One region of the Streptomyces sp. NPDC005898 genome, then DNA from elsewhere that is predicted to be linked to it. Evidence: riboswitches for the same ligand, from Rfam matches in the RefSeq annotation. Region 1 holds a riboswitch; the other holds the start of a gene.
What was found. A riboswitch is a leader RNA that binds a small molecule or an ion and turns the genes downstream of it on or off. The one in region 1 is predicted to bind S-adenosylmethionine.
Positions count from the first base shown of each region.

Region 1 (7,576 bases):
CGCGTCCAGGGCGGCGGCCAGCTCGGCCTGCGCCTCCCTGAGGCGCTCACCGATGCGCTGGCGGAAGAGGGTGTCGCCCTCCAGGGCCGCCGCCATGGCGTTGGCCGCGAACTTGGCGCGCCGGGTGGGCGTGAAGCGGGCGTACTGCCTCAGCTGGGCGGGCAGTTCCGCCATGGTCAGCCCGCCGAAGCCGTCCGAGACGATCTGCACGACCCGTCGGCGCACCCCGTCGGGCAGCGGACGGTCGAGCACCTCAGCGGTGCCGTCGTCCGGCTCCCCGCCCGCGCTCTCCACCATCCGTCACCCCACTAGCCGTGCGGGCCCGCTCCCTCAGGAGTCGGTGCCCGGCCTGTCCACGAGTTCCACCTGATCCACCGCGTTGCACCAGCGGCAGCGCACCGACTCGATGGTCTCACTGACCACCTCGCGTTCCTCGACGTTCGACTCACCGGCCAGGTCGAGATGCACATACTCGACGACCTTGGAGGTGCGGGTCACGTCGAAACGCGTGAGATTGCCGCAGAGCGTGCAGCGCCACCGGGTGGTGGCGGTCGGCAGGGGAACCGTCATCGTGGCTGTTCGCTTTCCTCGGTGGCCGTGCCCGCCCGCGGTGCTCGGCGAGGCGCATCGCCCGTAACCCTAAGGCCTGTAAGGGTCGCCGTGCGGCGGTGTCCGGCCCGGCATGGCGGTCTATGCGGGTAGCTCCCGTTACGTCATGCTCTGCCCATGATCAAAGCATGGAGCCCGAAGGCGGTCCGGCTGCTGGGGGGCCGGTCGGCCCCGATGACCCATGGCCTGATCGCCGTCTGCTGCCTGATCTTCGTGATCTCCCCGGTCTCCGGGTTCAACCCCGCCCACGGCACCGGTGACCAGCTGCTCGCCGCGCAACAGGCCTACTTCGAACGCTGGGGCGTGGTCCCCGCCGAGCTGTTCAGCGGCGTCCCACGGGCCGCCCTTGGCCCGTTCACCGCGCTGTTCGTGCACGGCAGCTGGGTGCACCTGCTCGGGAACATGCTGTTCCTGTACGTCTTCGGGGCCATGGTCGAACAGCGCATGGGACATGTGCCCTACGCACTCTTCTACGTCGTCTGCGGCTATTTCGCCCTGCTCGCCTACGCGGCGGCGCACGCGGGTTCCGGCCAGACCCTCGTCGGGGCCTCCGGGGCGATCTCCGCGGTCCTCGGCGCGTTCCTGCGCCTCTTCCCGAAGGCGCGCGTCACCAGCCTCTTCCCGTTCCTGTTCTTCCTGCCCCTGCGCTTTCCCGCCTGGCTCGTGCTGCCGTTCTGGGTGACGCTCCAGTGGCTGGCGGCGGGGCAGGCCGGCAAGGGCACCGGAGTGGCCTATCTGGCCCACCTCGTCGGCTTCTCCCTGGGCTTTCTCTACGCCTGGGGGTGGTCCGCGCGGAAGGCTAAGGTGACAGGCACAGCAGTACCGGCCACCGAGGGAGACAGCCAGCCGTGATCACCGCGATCGTGCTCATCAAGACCAGCGTGGACCGGATTCCGGAGATCGCCGAGTCGATCGCCGCGCTCGACTCGGTCAGCGAGGTCTTCTCCGTGACCGGCACCTACGACCTGATCGCGATGGTGCGGGTGCCGCGCCACGACGACCTCGCGGACGTCATCCCCGGGCGGATCAGCAAGATCCCCGGCGTGGAGGCGACGGACACCCACGTGGCGTTCCGCACGTACTCGCAGCACGACCTGGAAGCGGCGTTCGCGATCGGCCTCGACTCCTAGCCCCCCGGCGGGACCTCTCAGGCGGCGCCGGTGTCCGGCACGCAGCGGCCGTCCTGCGTGCGGTAGCTCCAGCGCGCGCCGTCGGCCACCAGCTCCTTGACGGCGCCCACGAACCGCTCGACGTGCTCGTCCGGGGTGCCCGCGCCGAAGCTCACGCGGATCGCGTTCAGGGACTTCTCGCCCGGCGCGGCCTCGGGGGCGCCGCACTCGCCGGGCTCCTCGCTCTCGGCACCGAGCAGGGTGCGCAGCAGCGGGTGGGCGCAGAACAGGCCGTCGCGTACGCCGATGCCGTACTCGGCGGAGAGCGCGGCGGCGAAGTGCGAGCTGTTCCAGCCGTCCACCACGAAGGAGATGACGCCCACGCGCGGCGCGTCGTCACCGAAGAGCGAGAGGATCCGCACGGCGGGCACCTCGGCGAGCCCCTCGCGCACCTTCCCGATCAAGTGCTGCTCCCGGGCGACCAGCTCCTCGAAGCCGGCCTCGGTGAGCGCCTTGCAGGCGGAGGCGATGGAGTAGACGCCGATCACGTTCGGCGAGCCGGCCTCGTGGCGGGCGGCGCTCTCGTGCCACTCGACGTCCACGCCGCCGCCCGCTTCCTTGGGGCGCCGCGCCACCTTGCGCGAGGCGCCGCCGCCCGCGAGGTAGGGCTCGGCCGCCCGCAGCCAGTCGGAGCGTCCCGCGAGCACGCCCGAGCCGAACGGCGCGTACAGCTTGTGCCCGGAGAAGGCGACCCAGTCGACGTCCAACTCCCGTACGGAGACCGGGTGGTGGGGGGCGAGCTGCGCGGCGTCCAGGACGATGCGGGCGCCGTGGGCGTGCGCGGCGGCGGCCAGCTCCCGCACCGGCCACAGCTCGCCGGTGACGTTCGAGGCGCCGGTCACGCACACCAGGGCGGGCCCGTGGGGTTCGCGGGCGGCCAGGGCCCGCTCCAGGGTCCGCACGGCCTCGGCGTGGGTGCGCGGCGCGTCGAGGTAGGTGACGCGGGCGTCCCGCCAGGGCAGCAGCGAGGCGTGGTGCTCGGTCTCGAAGACGAAGACCTCGCAGCCGGCGGGCAGCGCGGCGGCGAGCAGGTTCAGCGAGTCGGTGGTGGACCGGGTGAAGACGACCTGGTCGTCCGGGCGGCAGTCGAGGAACTCCGCGACGGCCGTACGGGAGTTCTCGAAGAGGTCGGTGGACAGCTGCGAGAGGTACCCGGCGCCGCGGTGCACGCTGCCGTAGTACGGCGCGTACGCGGCCACGTCGTCCCACACCCGCTGGAGCGCCGGCGCGCTCGCCGCGTAGTCGAGGGCGGCGTACGTCACCTCGCCGCCGGTGACGAGCGGCACGGTGACGTCCCGGCCGAGGACGGCCAGCGGGGCACAGACGGACGAGTCGGCGGCAACGGCGGAAACAGACATGGCGAACTCCCGTAAGAGGCAAGTGAGTTCACTGCGTCGACGCGCGTACGGCAGAGGTACGGCGGTGCAGTGACGAAAAGAAGAAGGTGTGCGGAAAAGGGGCGACGAGGCCCTAACACATTCGCTTGCTCACGAGACTGCTCCCTTGAGGACCAGGACCCCAGGGCTGTGACATCCACCGATGTCCAGGGGTCCGCGCTTGCCATACGCCTTGCTGCGTACGACCTGGTCTTCACCCGGGGCACCCCGCCACGGACGGAGGGTTGCCGGACAGCGGGCCGGGGCCGTAGTCGCTGTCACTCATGACCTGTGCAGCATCTTGCCACACGATCTTCGGCGCGCAAGGCGCGGTCCAGAATCCGGACCGCGCCGTGCGTCACACGGGTGAGGGGGGTTCAGCGGTTGCTGGCCGCCACCCAGCGCTCCAGGGCCTTCTTGGCGGCCCCGGAGTCGATCGACTCGGCCGCCCGGTCCATGCCCGTGCGGATCTGCTCCGTGAGGGTCCCCGGCTCCTGCGCGAGGGCCACCAGGGCCGCCGCCGAGTTCAGCAGGACCGCGTCGCGCACCGGCCCCTTCTCGCCGTCGAGCAGCCGCAGCGCCACCTCGGCGTTGTACGCGGCGTCGGCGCCGCGCAGCGCCTCGACGGGCACCAGGTCGATCCCCACGTCGCGCGGGTCGAAGGCCTCCTCGCGCACGGCGCCGTCGCGCACCGTCCAGACCCGGGAGGTCGCCGTCGTCGTCAGCTCGTCCAGCCCGTCGTCGCCGCGGAAGACCAGCGAGGAGTTGCCGCGCTCGGCGAAGACACCGGCGACGACCGGGGCCATCCGCGCGTCGGCGACCCCGACGGCCTGGGCGCGCACCCGGGCCGGATTGGTGAGCGGGCCCAGGAGGTTGAAGACGGTCCGGATGCCCAGCTGGCCGCGCGCGGCGCCGGCGTGTCGCAGCGCCGGGTGGAACTTCACCGCGAAGCAGAAGGTGATGCCCGCCTCCTCGGCGACCTCCACGACCCGCTCGGGGGTCAGCTGGAGGTTGACGCCGAGCCTCTCCAGCACGTCGGAGGCGCCGCTGGCCGAGGACGCGGCGCGGTTGCCGTGCTTGACGACCTTCGCGCCGGTGCCGGCCACGACGATGGCGGACATGGTGGAGATGTTGACGGTCTTGGCGCCGTCACCGCCGGTGCCGACGATGTCGACGGTCCGCCCCGGCACCTCGATCACGTTGGCGTGGTCGTACATGGTGCGGACCAGGCCGGAGATCTCCTGCACGGTCTCGCCCTTGGCCCGCAGCGCCACGACGAAGCCCGCGATCTGGGCGTCGGTGGCCTCGCCGCGCATGATGCGGTCCATGGCCCAGGCCGTGTCGTCGGCGCTCTGGTCGCGCCCGTCGAGCAGGCCGTTCAGCACGTCGGGCCAGGAACGGCCCGCCGCGGTCGTGCCTCCTGCGGGGGTCACAGCGCTCATGGCCGCTCCTGGTGTTCGTCTGTCGGGGAAGGAAGAACCCGACGCGTCGGCCGGGCCGGGTCCTCGGTGTCCACCCTATCCAGCCGCCGGGACGGCAAAGAGCCCCGTCCATGAACCGGACGGGGCTCTTGCCGTGGCGACCATGTGGGTCCCCCGCCCCGGCGAGGCCGAAAGTGGGGGAGGTCAGAGCTCGTGGAGCTTCAGGTGATCAGTGGTGGCCGTGGCCGCTGGTGATCTCCTTGTACTCCTCGACGGTGGGCTTGGGGATCTGGTTGTCGTCCCCGTAGTAGCCCTGGGAGAGCTTGGCCCGGAGCTTCTGCGAACCGGACACCTTGCGCTCGACACCGTTCTCGTCGACCGAGGGGCCGATCTCGACCGGCGCGTACTGCTCGTGCGCGGTGAGCGTGTGCAGCTGCCCCTGGTCGAGCGGCTCGTGGACCTCGATGAACTCACCGTGCGGCAGGCGCTTGATGATGCCCGACTCGCGGCCGTGCAGCACCTTGTCCTTGTCGCGGCGCTGGAGGCCGAGGCAGATCCGCTTGGTGACGATGAAGGCGATGACCGGTCCGACGAAGAAGAAGATCCGGACGAACCAGGTGATCGCGTTCAGCGACAGGTGGAAGTGCGTGGCCCACAGGTCGTTGCCGCCACCGACGAGCATGATCATGTACGCGGTGATCCACGCGACACCGAAGGCCGTACGGGTCGGGACGTTGCGCGGGCGGTCCAGGATGTGGTGCTCGCGCTTGTCCCCGGTGACCCAGGACTCGATGAACGGGTAGACCGCGATGGCCGCGAGGACCAACGGGAAGATCACCAACGGGATGAACACACCGAGGACCAGCGTGTGGCCCCAGAGGTTGATCTCCCAGCCCGGCATGACACGGATCAGGCCCTCGGCGAAGCCCATGTACCAGTCGGGCTGGGCGCCGGTGGACACGTGGTCCGGACGGTAGGGGCCCATCGCCCAGATCGGGTTGATCGAGGCGATGGCCGCGATGGCCGCGATGACACCGAAGACCAGGAAGAAGAAGCCTCCGGCCTTGGCCATGTACACGGGCAGCAGCGGCATGCCGACGACGTTCTTGTTGCTCTTGCCGGGGCCCGCGAACTGCGTGTGCTTGTGGTAGAAGACCAGGATCAGGTGCGCCACCATCAGGCCCAGCATGATGCCCGGCAGCAGCAGGATGTGCACCGAGTAGAACCGCGCCACGAAGTCGCCGCCCGGGAACTCCCCGCCGAACAGGAACATCGACAGATACGTGCCGACGACCGGGACGGACAGGATCGCGCCCTGCATGAAGCGCACACCGGTGCCGGAGAGCAGGTCGTCCGGGAGCGAGTAACCGGTGAAACCGGTGAACATGCCGAGGACGAACAGCAGGAAGCCGAACAGCCAGTTGACCTCACGCGGCTTGCGGAAGGCGCCCGTGAAGAACACGCGCATCATGTGCACGAACATGCCGGCGAGGAAGATCAGCGCCGCCCAGTGGTGGATCTGCCGGATCAGCAGACCACCGCGCACATCGAAGGAGATGTGCATGGTCGAGTTGAACGCCTCGGACATCAGCTGTCCCTGCAGCGGGACGTAGCTGCCGTGGTACTCCACCTCGTTCATCGACGGGTGGAAGAACAGCGTCAGATACACACCCGTGAGGATGATGATGATGAAGCTGTACATGCAGATCTCGCCGAGCATGAAGGACCAGTGGTCCGGGAAGATCTTGCGCATGTTGGCCTTGGCCAGGGAGTAGATCCCAAGGCGGCCGTCGGCCCAGTCGGCCACCCGCTCGCCGGCGGGTGCCTTCTTCTTGTTGTCGCTGCTCATCAGGTCAGCCCCTCTCGAAGAAGGCAGGACCGACGGGCTCTTCGAAGTCGCCGAGCGCCTCGAGGTAGCCCTCCTCGTTCACACCGATGCGCAGCTGCGGCAGGGGGTGACCAGCGGGGCCGAAGATCACTCGGGCACCGTCGGAGAGGTCGAAGGTGGACTGGTGGCACGGGCACAGGACGTGGTGCGTCTGCTGCTCGTACAGGGAGATCGGGCAGCCCACGTGGGTGCAGATCTTGGAGTACGCCACGACGCCCTCGTGCGACCACTCGAGCTCGCGCTTGTCCTTGATGTTCTCCGGCTGGATCCGGACGATCATCAGGGCGGCCTTGGCGATCTGGGTCTGGAAGTCGTGGTCGTGCTCCGACATGCCCTCGGGCATGGCGAACGTCAGCGAACCGACCTGCACGTCCGAGGGACGCAGCGGCTCGTTGGTGTTCATGTTGACGAGCTTCTTGCCCTTGGCCCACTTGGTGTGCCGGAGCTTGTCCTCGGGCAGCGGACCGAGGTCGCGCAGGAGGACGACACCGGAGAGCGGGACCAGGGCCAGCGCGCCGAACATCGTGTTGCGGATCAGCTTGCGCCGGCCGAACTGCGACTCCGCGGCACCGGCCTTGAAGTCGGCCATGACCTTGGCCCTGACCTCGGGCTCGGCCTCGATCGGGTGACGCTCGTCGGCGACCTCCACGTCGGACATCAGGGTGCGGGCCCAGTGGACCGCACCCGCGCCGATGCAGAAGAGCGCGAGGCCGAGGGTCAGACCCAGGGCGAAGTTGAGCCCGCTGATGTGTCCGATCGGCCAGACGAAGACGCTGCGGTCGGCCGGGATGGTCACGAACGCGGCGATGAAGCCGACCGTGGCCAGCATGGACAGCGTGAACAGGAACGCGATCGCACGCTCGGAGCGCTTCGCGGCCCGCTCGTCGATGTCCTGGATGCGGTGCTGGTGGGGCGGGAGCCCCGGGTCGGCGAACGGGTTCTCGTCCGCGACCGCCACCGAACCGTGCTCGGGCTCGGTCACCTGCTTGCTGGGCAGGTTCTCTTCTGGAATCTCTTGGCTACTCATGACTTCTTGGCCTTTGCGGTCCGAGCGGCGACCCACACGGCGACCGCGATCAGCGAGCCGAGACCGAAGATCCAGCCGAAGAGGCC
Region 1 covers NZ_JBEXWC010000007.1:188,122-195,697, forward strand. Annotated here, with positions in the region: gene ABZ385_RS12710 (NYN domain-containing protein) at 1-297, opposite strand, end outside; gene ABZ385_RS12715 (hypothetical protein) at 331-570, opposite strand; gene ABZ385_RS12720 (rhomboid family intramembrane serine protease) at 727-1,461, shown strand; gene ABZ385_RS12725 (Lrp/AsnC ligand binding domain-containing protein) at 1,458-1,739, shown strand; gene ABZ385_RS12730 (aminotransferase class V-fold PLP-dependent enzyme) at 1,757-3,136, opposite strand; SAM riboswitch class IV at 3,327-3,444, opposite strand; gene trpD (anthranilate phosphoribosyltransferase) at 3,532-4,596, opposite strand; gene ABZ385_RS12740 (cytochrome bc complex cytochrome b subunit) at 4,805-6,424, opposite strand; gene ABZ385_RS12745 (Rieske 2Fe-2S domain-containing protein) at 6,429-7,490, opposite strand; gene ABZ385_RS12750 (cytochrome c) at 7,487-7,576, opposite strand, start outside.

Region 2 (7,576 bases), on a different contig from region 1:
CTGCGAGATCTCGAACTCGACTCGCTGACCTTCTTCAAGGGTGCGGTAGCCGTCCATCTGGATCGCGCTGTAGTGGACGAAAACATCCGCACCACCGTCGACCGCGATGAAGCCGTACCCCTTCTCCGCGTTGAACCACTTGACGGTGCCCTGAGCCATGCCTAACTCCCCTATTACTGGCCCTTGCACAGGACCGCACTTCGCGGACCCGGGTCAGACCTCACCCCCCACTGATATGGGGGTGTGCGCCGGAACGCGTCGACCGCCGCTGAATGTATCTGTCCAACTGCCCTCTGCAACAGGTCAATCGGACGAGAAATCCGGGCACGCCTGATCGGTAATATGTGGAGAATTTGCCAAAGTCGGGGCAAGTCGGGCCGGGCAAAAGCCGTACAAGGCTCGAAAGGGCGACGTGCTTTGGCTACTTCTTGTCGGCAGCGGCCGGACTTCGTATATGCGCTCGGCACAAACGGCGAAGCAGCTTCCCCAACTGTACCGCTCTCAACCATGCAGAATTGCCCCCTCCGCTTGTCCGCGGGAGAGGGCAATTCGGGTTATGCAGGGAACTTGCGAAATCGCGTCATCCGCCTGCGACGGCCGGAATGATCGACACGCCGGCGCCGTCCGGGGTGGCCGTCTCCAGGCCCTGCTCGAAGCGGACGTCGTCGTCGTTCACGTACACGTTGACGAAGCGGCGCAGCTTGCCCTGGTCGTCCAGGACGCGGGCGGCGATGCCGGTGTGGTTCTTCTCCAGGTCGGCGATGACCTCACCCAGGGTCGCCCCCTCGGCGGCCACCTCGGCCTTGCCGCCGGTGTAGGTGCGAAGGATGGTGGGAATGCGGACGTTCACGCTCATGGGGTTCACCTCGGTAGCTCAAAGGGGCGCCCGTCGGGGGCGCGAAGGGGGAAAACTCAGGGCCCTGCGGTGACTGAACCCAAGGCCCTGCGGTGACTAACCGGCCAGGCCCGCCGAACGGAACGCCTCCAGGCTCGGCTTGATCGTCGCGGTGGCCTGCGAGGTCTCGGCGACGGCGTCCAGCGTCTTCAGGCCGTCCCCGGTGTTGAGCACCACCGTGGTCAGGGAGGGGTCGATGAGCCCCGCCTCGACCAGCTTCTTCGTGACGCCCACCGTCACACCGCCGGCGGTCTCCGCGAAGATGCCCTCGGTCCGCGCGAGCAGCTTGATCGCGTCGACGACCTGCTCGTCGTTCACGTCCTCGACGGCGCCGCCCGTGCGCCGCGCGATGTCGAGCACGTACGGCCCGTCGGCGGGGTTGCCGATGGCGAGGGACTTGGCGATGGTGTTCGGCTTCTGGGGGCGCACGACGTCGTGACCGGCCTTGAACGCGGCCGACACCGGCGAGCAGCCCTCCGCCTGGGCGCCGAAGATCTTGTAGGGCTTGTCGGCGACGAGACCGAGCGCGATCAGCTCCTTCAGACCCTTGTCGATCTTCGTGAGCTGGGAGCCGGAGGCGATCGGGATGACCAGCTGGTCCGGCAGCTCCCAGCCGAGCTGCTCGCAGATCTCGTACGCGAGGGTCTTGGAGCCCTCGCCGTAGTACGGCCGCAGATTGACGTTGACGAAGCCCCAGCCCTCGCCCAGCGGATCGCCGATCAGCTCGGAGCAGAAGCGGTTCACGTCGTCGTAGTTGCCCTCGATGCCGACCAGCTCGCCGCCGTAGACCGCGGCCATGACGACCTTGCCCTGCTCCAGGTCGTGCGGGATGAACACGCAGGAGCGGAAGCCGGCCCGGGCGGCGGCGGCGCCGACGGCGCCCGCGAGGTTGCCGGTGGAGGAGCAGGACAAGGTGGTGAAGCCGAAGGCGCGCGCCGCTTCGAGCGCCTGCGCGACGACCCGGTCCTTGAACGAGTGCGTGGGGTTCCCGGAGTCGTCCTTGACGAACAACTTGCCCTGTTGGACACCCAGTTCACGCGCGAGGTTGTCGGCCTTGACGAGCTTGGTCCAGCCGGGGTTGAGGTTCGGCTTGTCGGCGACGTCGGCGGGCACGGGGAGCAGCGGGGCGTAGCGCCAGATGTTGGCGGGGCCCGCCTCGATCCGCGCGCGCAGCGCCTCGGGGTCGCCGAGGGGAAGGTCGTAGGCCACTTCGAGGGGGCCGAAACACTCGACGCAGGCGAAGATCGGGCCGAGCGGGAAGGTGGTGCCGCATTCCCGGCAGGAGAGGCCCGAGGCGGGACCGAGATCAACGGTCGCGGCGGGGTCGGAAGTCCCGGAGGTGGTGGAGGTCGCGGTGTTCTCGGTGGCGACGGTCTGCACAGCCATGGAGGCGAGGCCCTTTCTCCTCATCTTCCTCGCGGCGCATCTCGCCGCGAGACGGAATTGGCACCTTCCCCACCGTGACCTCGCGGTCGGCGGGAGGGTTGCCGGGGCTTCAACGGGCCGTATCCCTCTGCCCCTCTGGATGAGCGGTATTCGATTGTGGGTTTCAGTTGTCGATCTCACGCGGCGACCCCGACATGCGGCGGCGACCGGCGTTGTTCAAGACTGTAACCGACGGCCCGGACCCTTGAGATAGTCGTCCGAACCGCGAGATGGATCACATGACGGGCCGTATGACGGATGACTGGAGAGGACTCTGACCGTGCTGGAAGAGGTCGAGCGCTGGCTGAGCGGGCGTTCCTGGTCGGTGGCCGACCGCCCGCTGGAACGGCTGGCCGCCGCCAAGCGCGCGTCCGGCACCTCGGTGAGCGTCGTCCTGCCCGCGCTGGACGAGCAGGAGACGGTCGGCGCGATCGTCTCCGAGATCCGCCGCGAGCTGATCGAGCGGACACCGCTGGTCGACGAGCTGGTGGTGATCGACTCCGGGTCGACGGACCGCACGGCGCAGGTGGCGCGGGAGGCGGGCGCGAAGGTCGTCCACCGCGACGAGATACTGCCGCGCCTCGCGCCGCTGCCCGGCAAGGGCGAGGTGCTGTGGCGCTCGCTGCTCGTGACCGGCGGGGACGTCGTCGCGTTCGTCGACGCCGATCTGCGGGAGTTCTCCGCCGACTTCGTCTCGGGGATCGTGGGCCCGCTGCTCACCGACCCCGACGTGGCCTTCGTCAAGGCGATGTACGACCGCCCCTTGGGGGAGGCCGCGGGCCAGGGCGGCCGGGTCACCGAGCTGATGGCGCGGCCGCTGCTGAACATGCACTGGCCGCGGCTCGCCGGCTTCGTGCAGCCGCTCGGCGGCGAGTACGCGGCCCGCAGGTCGCTCCTGGAGCGGCTGCCGTTCCCCGTCGGGTACGGGGTGGAGCTGGGCCTGCTCGTCGACGCCCTGCACACGGTGGGCCTGGACGCGCTCGCGCAGGTGGACGTCGGCGTGCGCAAGCACCGCCATCAGGACGGGCAGGCCCTCGGCCGGATGGCGGCGGCCATCTACCGCACGGCGCAGGTGCGGCTCGCGCGCGGCCACCTCGTACGCCCCGAGCTGACGCAGTTCGAGCGGGGGGAGGGGGGCTTCGAGCCGCGGACGTACGCGGTGGACACCCAGGAGCGGCCGCCGATGGCCGGCATCGCGGAGTACGCGCACCGCCGCGTGGCGTGACCGTCGGGCGCTCGCACGTTTGCCCGGGCCCGGTACGGGCTACGTTTGGCCACATGGTCCCCGAGCCCCGAACAGCAGCAGCGCAGGTACTCGTCGCGTCCAACCGCGGCCCCGTCTCGTACACCGTCGGAGAGGACGGGGAGCTGACCGCCAGGCGCGGCGGCGGCGGCCTGGTCTCCGGACTGAGCGCCATCGGCGACTCCCCCGAGGATCCCGCCGCCCTGTGGGTGTGCGCGGCGCTCGGCGAGGGCGACCGGGAGGCGGTGCGGCGCGGCGTCGCCGAGCCGGGCGTCCGGATGCTCGACATCGACGCGGGCTCCCGCGAGGGCGTGCACACGGCGGCGTACAACGGCATCGCCAACTCGGTCCTGTGGTTCGTGCACCACATGCTCTACCAGACGCCCCTGGAGCCGGCCTTCGGCCCCGAGTTCCGCGCCCAGTGGGAGGCGTACGAGACGTACAACCGGGCGTTCGCCGAGGCGCTGGCGGCGGAGGCGGCGCCGGGCGCGGCGGTCATCGTGCAGGACTACCACCTGACGCTGGTGCCGGGCATGCTGCGCGAACTCCGCGACGACCTGCGGATCGGCCACTTCTCGCACACGCCGTGGGCGCCCGCCGACTACTTCCGGATGCTGCCGGACGACGTGGCCGAACAGGTGCTGCGCGGCATGCTCGGCGCCGACCGGCTCGGCTTCCTGACAGGACGCTGGGCGGACGCCTTCACGGAGTGCTGCGTGCGGCTGCTCGGCGGGACGTCCGGGACGCGGGTGGGCGTGCACGGCCTGGGCGCCGACGCGGACTTCCTGCGCGAGCGCTCGCGGCGGGACGACGTCGAGGAGCGGATGGCGGCGCTGCGGGAGCAGGTCGGCGAGGGCCGCAAGACCATCGTGCGGGTGGACAGGACGGAGCTGTCCAAGAACATCGTGCGGGGCATGCGGGCCTACCGGGAGCTGCTGCGGACCCGCCCCGAGTGGCGCGAGCGGGTCGTGCACGTCGCCTTCGCCTACCCCTCGCGGCAGGACCTCGCGGTGTACCGCGACTACACCGCGGAGGTCTCGCGGGTCGCCGAGGAGATCAACGCGGAGTTCGGCACGGAGGGGTGGACGCCGGTGCTGCTGCGCGTCGACGACGACTTCGCCCGCTCGCTGGCGGCCTACCGGCTCGCCGACGTGGCGCTGGTCAACCCCATCCGGGACGGCATGAACCTCGTCGCGAAGGAGGTGCCGGTCGTCTCCGACGAGGGGTGCGCGCTGGTGCTCTCGCGGGAGGCGGGGGCGTACGAGGAACTGGGCGAGGACGCGATCCCGGTCAACCCCTACGACATCTGCGCCACGGCCGAGGCGCTGCACGCCGGCCTCTCCATGCCGCCGGCCGAACGGGCCGAACGCACCAAGCGCCTGGCGGCGGCCTCCACGGCACTGCCGCCGGCCCAGTGGTTCCTGGACCAGCTCCACGAACTGACGGGCGGGGACGCCGCCTAGCCCGGACGGCCCGCGGGCGGCATGCCTGTCGGCGGCTCCCCGCGGTGCCGGGCGGGGCGCCTGGGCCGGGCTGCCGCCGTCCGGCGATTGCGCGCCTCGCCTCGCGCTCCTTCCCAGGCCGCCGCTTCGCGGCGGATGTTTCCCACCCACCCACCCGTTCACCCCGCGTCGACCAGCGAGGGCCGGGGTCCCCCGGGGGGCAGGTAGGAACACCCTCGCCGAGAGGCGGCGCGGCACTGGGAACGCTCCCGCGGGGAACCCGCGCGTCGGTGGTCAGGGCGGGTGGGTGGGGAACACCCTCGCTGGGAGGCGGCGCGGCGCTTGGAACGCTCTCGCGGGGCACCGGCGTGCCCGTGGTCAGGGCGGGTGGATGGGGGACGCCCTCGCCGGGAGCAGGCGCGGTACTGAGGGCGCCCCCGGGCTGAGGGGGCGTTGGGTCAGGGGAGGTGGGTGGTGAGGGTGGTGAGGAGGGAGACCACTCCGGAGGGGCCGTCTACGACCAGGTCGGCTCGGGTGGCGAGATCCGTGACCTCCGCGCTGCCGCTGCACACCAGCAGGCCCGCCATGCCGTCCGAGCGGAGTTTCTCGACCGCGGCGAAGGCGGGGATGTCGCCGAGGTCGTCGCCCGCGTAGAGCACCGACTCCGCGCCGACCTCCCGCAGGTACGCGGCGAGCGCCACGCCCTTGTCCATGCCCGGCGGGCGCAGCTCCAGGACCATGCGGCCCGGCTCGACGATCAGCCCGTGCCGGTGCGCCAGCTCGGTGAGCGGTCCGCGCAGCGCCTCGAACGCGGCCTGCGGGTCCTGCGCGCGCCGCGTGTGCACGGCGACGGCGCGGCCCTTCTCCTCTATCCACGTACCGCGCCATGCGCCGATCGTGTCGAGGAACCCGGGCAGCTCGGCCCGGACGGCCGCGACGCCGGGATGCGGCTCGGCGGCCTGCACGGTGCCGGTCACCGCGTCCCAGCGCTCGGCGCCGTAGTGGCCGAGGACCACGAGCTGTTCGAGCCCCGGCACCCCCGCGAAGCCGCCGTAGCGCACGGCGACGCCCGCCTGGCGTCCGGTGACCACGGCGAGGGAGCGCAGGCGCGGAGCGAGCGCGGCGAGCGCGGGCACGGCGTCCGGGTGGGCGCGGGCCTGGTCGGGGTCGGGGACGATCGCGGCGAGCGTGCCGTCGAAATCGAGGGCCACGACGGATCGTTCCGGCCGCTCCAGGATCGCGGCGAGGCCCTCCCGTCCCGCGGGCGTCACGGGTTCGGGCAGGCCGGGACGTCCGGACCGGTCTGACTGCGCGTACATAGAGTCACCCATGGGCCCGACCTTAACCGCGTCAGCGCTCTTCGCGCCGGGACTCCCGCACCCGGCGCAGCCGATTGACCGTGATCGGGTCGTGCGCGAGGGCGCGGGGATCGTCCAGCAGGGCGTTGAGGAGCTGGTAGTAGCGCACGGGCACCATGCCCAGCTCCTCGCGGACGGCGCGTTCCTTCACGCCGGGGGCGGGCCAGTCGCGCCGCTCCAGGGCGAGCACGGCGCGATCCCGCGCGGAGAGCTTCCGCGCGGGCTCCGGCTGGACGGAGGGTGGCTGCTCGGTCATGCGACCAGGCTATTCCGCGCTCTCCGCGGTCGCCGCCTTGTTCTGGATCTGGGAGAGCACCGAGGCGGGGTCGCCGTTCTCCTCGACGGTCCTGCCGATGTTCTTCTTCACGTCGGCGGACACCTGCGCCCAGGACGTCTTGCCCACCGGGTACAGCTGCGAGGTCGGCAGCTCCTCGAGGAACTTGCCGAGGTCGGTGTGGCCGCGCTCCTTGGACATCGCGTCGAAGGCGGAGGTCGTCACGGGCAGGATGTCGTACTCGTTGGAGAAGTCGAGCACGTTCTTCTTGCTGTAGACGTAGTCGAGGAACTTGCCGACCTCCTTGCGGTGGCCGTTCTGCTTGAACGCCATCATCCAGTCGGCGACGCCCATCGTGGCCCGCGCCTTGCCGTTGATGCCGGGCGCCGGCACCATGCCGAACTTCACGCCCTTCTTGGCGGCCATCTTCATCAGCGTGGGATGGCCGTTGAGCATGCCGACCTCGCCGCGCGAGAACGCCGCGAACGCCTCGGCGCGGTTCAGCTCACCGGGCGCCGTCGGCCCCGTCAGGCCCTCGCCGACGAGTTCGTCCCTGAGCCAGGCGAACGTCTTGGCGTTCTGCTTGGAGTCGATGTCGTACGAGCCGACGTTGTCGGTGTAGCCGCCGCCACCGCTGAGCATCCACATCAGCGTCTCGGCGGGCGCCTCCTCCGGGCCCAGCGGCAGGGCGTAGGGGATCTTCACGCCGCGCGCCTTGAGCGCCTTGGCGTCCGACTGCAGCTCGCCCCAGCTCCGCGGCGGGGTGAGGTGCGCGTCCTTGAAGAGCTTGGTGTTGTAGAACAGCAGGCGCGTGGAGGAGGCGAACGGCATCCCGTACTGGATGCGGTTGACCTCGCCGGCCTGGGCGAGCGGCGGCAGGAAGTCGGCCTGGGTGGCGATGGAGAGCAGCTCGTCGGCCTCGTAGAGCTTGTCCTGCGC
Region 2 covers NZ_JBEXWC010000042.1:1,970-9,545, reverse strand. Annotated here, with positions in the region: gene ABZ385_RS32175 (cold-shock protein) at 1-159, opposite strand, end outside; gene ABZ385_RS32170 (ubiquitin-like small modifier protein 1) at 581-856, opposite strand; gene thrC (threonine synthase) at 953-2,305, opposite strand; SAM riboswitch class I at 2,299-2,427, opposite strand; gene ABZ385_RS32160 (glucosyl-3-phosphoglycerate synthase) at 2,601-3,545, shown strand; gene ABZ385_RS32155 (trehalose-6-phosphate synthase) at 3,599-5,026, shown strand; gene otsB (trehalose-phosphatase) at 5,464-6,336, opposite strand; gene ABZ385_RS32145 (DUF3263 domain-containing protein) at 6,356-6,619, opposite strand; gene ABZ385_RS32140 (extracellular solute-binding protein) at 6,629-7,576, opposite strand, start outside.
Region 2: another riboswitch for S-adenosylmethionine. It lies ahead of thrC (threonine synthase); the one in region 1 lies ahead of ABZ385_RS12730 (aminotransferase class V-fold PLP-dependent enzyme).